Regions from separate parts of the Streptomyces sp. NPDC055400 genome, predicted to be linked through region 1. Evidence: riboswitches for the same ligand, from Rfam matches in the RefSeq annotation. Region 1 holds a riboswitch; the other holds the start of a gene.
What was found. Region 1 has a riboswitch for glycine ahead of gcvT (glycine cleavage system aminomethyltransferase GcvT). Riboswitches for the same ligand answer to the same signal wherever they lie in the genome.
Positions count from the first base shown of each region.

Region 1 (3,042 bases):
CGACCGGGTCGTCCTGCCAGTCGGGCTCGTAGAGGCTGACCCGGCCACCCGTGGCGGGCCCGTCCAGCGGCGTACGGCCGGACTTGCACAGCTCGGCGACGGCGGGCGGGGGCAGCGGGACGCCGACGGCGCCGTCCGGATTCACCGCGATGCCGACCTGCGGGGGCAGCCCGCGCGCGAACTCGACGGCCGGCGCGACCGTGCAGCCCATCCGGTCGCCGACGACCGCGAGGAACTGCTCCTCGGAGCTGAAGACGGGCACATAGGCCTGGCCCTCGATCTCCAGCGTCGGCAGGTCGAGGTTCGGGCTGCCGGGACCGCCGCCCTGGGGCAGCGGTATCCACACCCGGCTGCGCCCGAGGACCTCGACGATCCGGCCGCCCGCCGAGTCGGCCCCGAGGGAGGCGGCGAGCACCTCCTCGAGCTCGTTCGCCGGCCACCCGCCGTACGGATGTGCGTGAGCCTGCGCCGGAATGTCCATGTGCCTACCACCCGCTCTGGAACCGCTCTGTCTGCGGCCGAACCCTAGCGCGTACGGGTGACAGAACACCCTCCGCGTCCGTGCGCGCACAGAGGGTCGCGACCGGTCAACTCCCCTCGAACCCGATCCCGTTCAGCACATCCGTCGCGTCCCGGTCGAGCAGCACCGCGGACGCGCAGCCCCACGGCAGGTCACCGCGCTCGGCGGACTCCACCAGGCCCGCGACCGCGCGGCGGTGCCGGGCGAACGCGTAGCGCGAGACCCCGCGGCCGCGGTCCCGCTGGCCCGCGAGCGCCGTGTCCGCGTCGACGTCGAGCAGCATCAGATGCAGGTCCGCCCCGCGCCGCCCGGCCTCCTTGGCCAGCCAGCGCCGCACCCAGCGTTGCGTGCCGCAGTCGTGCAGGACGACGCTGCCTCCCGAGCGCAGGGCCCGCCGCAGCCCAGCGAAGTGCGCGAGCCGCACGAGCGGGCGGTACACGGCGTACGGGAGCAGCCGCGGCAGCCGGGCCGCCCAGCGGTCACGCGTGTCCTGCGAGTCGATGCGCACGGCACCCCCGGCACCGACCGCGCGGCGCATCAGCGTGGACTTGCCACTGCCCGGGAGCCCCGAGACCACGATCAGGTCACCCCGCGCGAAGCCGAGGCGCCTCGGCGTGCGGCCGCCTCTGCCGCGCAGATCCCTGACGACCGGACCGCGCCCTGTCGCCGCCCCGGGGCGGGGCACAGCACGCTGCCCGACTCCTGCCGCCGCGTACGCACCCGGCACTGCCTTGTGCACCGTGATCGTCCTCCCCGTTCGGTCACGCCACCCTTGCCCGTCAAGTGTAAAGAGACGGTAATGCCCTACAAGTGGTTTCCCCGTACGGTCGGCATGCAATGATGTGCGCGCCAAGAGCACGACCAACTGCATACCGGCCGCTTGAATCCGCGCGGGAGAGCTCCCCGGACGCCTACGCGTCCCCGGGGGCGCCGAAGGAGCAAGTTCCTCCCTTGAATCTCTCAGGCCCCGTACCGCGCGGGCGAGGCATATCTGAAAAGCGGGCGGCCCTCGGCCGCTCCACCCAAGGTGCAAGCCGCGACCACCTGTACGTGTGGCGCCGGCGAACCTCTCAGGTTCCGATGACAGATGGGGAGGAAGACCATCGCCCTCGTCTGTCATGCCTGGGATCCTGGAGCACCACTCATGAACAACGTCCCCCGTAAGACCGCCCTCGACGCCCTGCACCGCTCGCTGGGCGCGACGATGACCGACTTCGCGGGCTGGGACATGCCGCTGCGGTACGGCAGCGAGCGCGACGAGCACATCGCGGTCCGCACCAAGGCGGGCCTCTTCGACCTCTCGCACATGGGCGAGATCACCGTCACCGGGCCGCAGGCCGTCGATCTCCTCGACTACGCCCTCGTCGGCAACATGTCCACGATCGGCCCCGGCCGCGCCCGCTACACCATGATCTGCCAGGAGGACGGCGGGATCGTCGACGACCTGATCGTCTACCGCCTGGGCGAGCACGAGTACATGATCGTCGCCAACGCGGGCAACGCGCAGATCGTCCTCGACGCGGTCACCGAGCGCGCCGCCGGCTTCGACGCCGAGGTCCGCGACGACCGCGACGCGTATGCGCTGATCGCCGTCCAGGGCCCCGAGTCCCCCGGCATCCTGAAGTCCCTCACGGACGCCGACCTGGACGGTCTCAAGTACTACGCGGGCCTGCCCGGCACCGTCGCCGGCGTCCCGGCCCTCATCGCCCGCACCGGCTACACCGGCGAGGACGGCTTCGAGCTGTTCGTCGCCCCGGAGCACGCCGAGAAGCTGTGGCAGGCGCTGACCGACGCGGGCGCGCCGGTCGGGCTCGTCCCCGCCGGCCTCTCCTGCCGCGACACGCTGCGCCTGGAGGCCGGCATGCCGCTGTACGGGCACGAGCTGACGACGGCGCTGACCCCCTTCGACGCCGGTCTCGGCCGCGTCGTGAAGTTCGAGAAGACCGGCAACGAGGGCCGCTTCGTGGGCCGCGAGGCGCTCGAGGCAGCCGCCGAGCGCGCCGAGACCGCCCCGCCGCGCAAGCTCGTCGGCCTGATCGCCGAGGGCCGCCGGGTGCCGCGCGCCGGGATGTCCGTGGTCGCCGACGGCAAGGTGATCGGCGAGGTCACCTCCGGCGCCCCCTCCCCCACGCTCGGCAAGCCGATCGCCATCGCCTATGTGGACGCGGCGCACGCCGCCCCCGGCACCGAGGGCGTGGGCGTGGACATCCGCGGCGCCCACGAGCCGTACGAGGTCGTGGCGCTGCCGTTCTACAAGCGCCAGAAGTAGTCCGACCAGTCCTCACGGGGGCCGCCGGAAGTAACCCAGCGCACACCCCTCTCGTTCCGCAGCACCCACCCGCGTACAGGAGAATTCAGATCATGAGCAACCCCCAGCAGCTGCGCTACAGCAAGGAGCACGAGTGGCTGTCGGGCGCCGAGGACGGCGTCTCGACGGTCGGCATCACCGAGTTCGCGGCCAACGCGCTCGGCGATGTCGTCTACGCCCAGCTCCCCGAGGTCGGTGACACGGTGACCGCGGG
Region 1 covers NZ_JBSHLM010000013.1:211,957-214,998, reverse strand. Annotated here, with positions in the region: gene ACWIGU_RS31190 (enhanced serine sensitivity protein SseB) at 1-481, opposite strand, end outside; gene ACWIGU_RS31185 (AAA family ATPase) at 588-1,265, opposite strand; glycine riboswitch at 1,402-1,505, shown strand; glycine riboswitch at 1,506-1,617, shown strand; gene gcvT (glycine cleavage system aminomethyltransferase GcvT) at 1,665-2,789, shown strand; gene gcvH (glycine cleavage system protein GcvH) at 2,882-3,042, shown strand, end outside.

Region 2 (3,042 bases), on a different contig from region 1:
GGTCGAGCGCGTAGTCACGGTCGGCCAGCTTGCGCAGGTAGCGCAGCATCGAGGTCTCGGAGCGGTGCGCGTGGAACACGGGGTGCGTCAGGTAGTCGTCCCCGCGCAGGAGGCCCGCGGGCAGCGTGTCCTGTGCGGCCGCGTCGAGCGCGTCGACATCGGCCTCGACACCGAACGCGGCCCAGACGGCGCCCAGTTGGGTACGCGTCGTGGTCTCGTCGCACGAGATCGACACGTGGTCGGCGTCCACCAGGTGGAGGTTGACGCCACCCTCGCGCGCGGCGCTGACGATGTCGGCGCCGCGCCCGGCGGCCTTCACGGTCAGGGTGTCGAAGTACGCGCCGTGCACGACCTCGACACCGCCGGCCTTGAGGCCCGCGGCGAGCAGCGTCGCGTACCGGTGGGTGCGCCGCGCGATGCCCTTGAGTCCGTCCGGTCCGTGGTACACGGCGTACATGCCGGCCATGACGGCGAGCAGCACCTGAGCGGTACAGATGTTGCTGGTGGCCTTCTCGCGACGGATGTGCTGCTCACGGGTCTGCAGCGCGAGGCGGTACGCCTTGTTGCCGTCGGCGTCGACGGAGACGCCCACGAGGCGGCCGGGCAGGCTGCGCGCGAACTTCTCGCGGACCGCCATGTAGCCGGCGTGCGGACCGCCGAAGCCCATCGGGACGCCGAAGCGCTGCGTGGTACCGACGGCGATGTCGGCGCCGAGCTCGCCGGGGGAGGTCAGCAGCGTGAGGGCGAGCAGATCGGCAGCGACCGTGACGACGGCGCCCAGCTCGTGAGCCTGGTCTATGACCGGCTTGATGTCACGGACAGCCCCGGAGGCGCCCGGGTACTGGATCAGGACGCCGACGACGCCGCGCTCGGCGAGCTCGGCCGGGATGCCCTCGGAAAGGTCGGCGACGACGACCTCGACACCGGTCGGCTCGGCGCGCGTCTGGATCACGGCGATGGTCTGCGGCAGCGCGTCCGCGTCGACCACGAAGGCGCCGTTCTTGACCTTGCCGATGCGCCGCGACAGCGCCATGGCCTCGGCCGCGGCCGTGCCCTCGTCGAGCAGCGAGGCGCCCGAGGTCGGCAGGCCGGTCAGCTCGGCGACCATCGTCTGGAAGTTGAGCAGCGCCTCGAGCCGGCCCTGCGAGATCTCCGGCTGGTAGGGCGTGTACGCCGTGTACCAGGCCGGGTTCTCCATGACGTTGCGCAGGATGACGGGCGGCGTGAACGTGCCGTAGTAGCCGAGTCCGACCATCGAGTCGAGGACCTGGTTGCGGTCCGCGAGGGAGCGGAGCTCGGCGAGCACCTCGGCCTCGGTGCGGGCCCCGGGAAGATCGAGCGCCTCGGCGCTCTTGATCACGTCCGGGACCGCGGCCGCCGTCAGCTCGTCGAGCGAGCCGTACCCGACCTGCGCGAGCATCTTGGCCTGCGCTGCTTCATCCGGACCGATATGGCGCTGCTCGAAGGGGATTCCCTGCTCCAGCTGGGAAAGCGGAGTACGGTTGGCGGTCATTGCGGAGGCCTCCTGGTCATACGACCTGCGAGGGGCACCACGGCGCGGGTGCCCGGACGGCCTCCCCCTCTGTCATCTCAACCTGAGAGCTTCACCGGCGTGCCCCACATCACGAAGGGCATGCCGACTTTCACCGTCGGTGAGAGCGGAGGCCTGAACGCCCGCCCTGCTTTCCAGAGTGACCTCGTCCGTGCGGTACAGGGGCCTGAGAGATTCCGGGGAGGAGTTGCTCCTTCGGCGCCTCCGGTGTCATCCGGAGGACTCTCCCGCACGGGGTCAGCAGCCATCGCCAGCCTACCAGCGGCGACAGCGCCCCAGGCTTCGAGTGGCCGCCGTCACCAATGTGCACTTTGGTAGTGCTTACGGATGAGTTGCGAGCAGCTGGAGGGCCCCGTGCAGACCGATGTCGATCCGCGAAACCTGATCGGCCGCAAGGCGTTCGACCGCAACGGAGCCAAAATCGGGACTGTCGACGAGGTCTACCTCGACGACGCGACCGGGGTCCCGGAGTGGGCGGCCATACGCACAGGCCTGTTCAGCCGGGACGCCTTCGTCCCCCTGGAGCCGAGCGAGCTGGTGGAGGGCACCCTGCGCATCCCCTTCGAACGCTCCCTGATCAAGGACGCCCCCGACTTCGGGGTCGGCCGTCACCTCTCCCCGGAACAGGAGCTCCAGCTCTACCACCACTACGGGCTCGACATCACGGGCCCGGACGACCCCGCGCCCCCTCAGGGCCGTAATTTCGGCAAGATCGCCGGCACATCAGACGACACCTGACCCGGCACTCTGCTCCCCCGCCTCGACCCGCCTCACGTCGCCCTCCGCCACCAGCGGCAGCGGCTCCGCGGGGACGAGCGCGGGGTCGTCGGTCCGGAACGTACGCACCCTCCCCGGCTCCGAGTACGGCGTCTCGAAGCGCACCGTCACCCGCCCGAGCCCGCTCCCCTGCACCCACCCGTGCCCGAACTCCTCGTGCCGCACGTCGTGCCCGGCCACCCAGCGCCGGTCCCCGGCCTCGACGACCTCTTCGGCAGCCGCCTGGCCCTCATCCCCCGCACCATCCGCCCCTTCCGTCTCTCCCTCACCCTCGGCCGCGTGCGCCTCGGCCTGCGCCCGCGCCTGCGCGAACAGGTCCTCCTGCGTGTAGTCGGCCAGACCCGTCACTCCCACGCCCAGCAGCCGCACCCCGCCCGTCGTGTCCACGGACTCCAGGAGCCGCGCCGCCGCCTCCCGCACCACCGCGGGGTCGTCGGTCGGCCCGCGCAGCGTCTCGGATCTCGTCAGCGTGGAGAAGTCGTAGCGCCGCACCTTGAGGACCACCGTCCGCCCCGACCGCTGCGCCCCCCGCAACCGCTGCACACACCGCTCCGCAAGTCGCTGCACCTCGATCCGCACCCGCACCCGGTCGTGGATGTCCACGTCGTACGTGTCCTCGACCGACACCGACTTGGCGTCCCGCTCGGCCACCACGGGCCGGTCGTCGTGCGCGAGAGCCATGGCGTACAGCGACGCCCCGTGCGACTTCCCCA
Region 2 covers NZ_JBSHLM010000018.1:9,541-12,582, reverse strand. Annotated here, with positions in the region: gene gcvP (aminomethyl-transferring glycine dehydrogenase) at 1-1,513, opposite strand, end outside; glycine riboswitch at 1,697-1,792, opposite strand; gene ACWIGU_RS36555 (PRC-barrel domain-containing protein) at 1,907-2,290, shown strand; gene ACWIGU_RS36550 (DNA polymerase IV) at 2,276-3,042, opposite strand, start outside.
Region 2: another riboswitch for glycine. It lies ahead of gcvP (aminomethyl-transferring glycine dehydrogenase); the one in region 1 lies ahead of gcvT (glycine cleavage system aminomethyltransferase GcvT).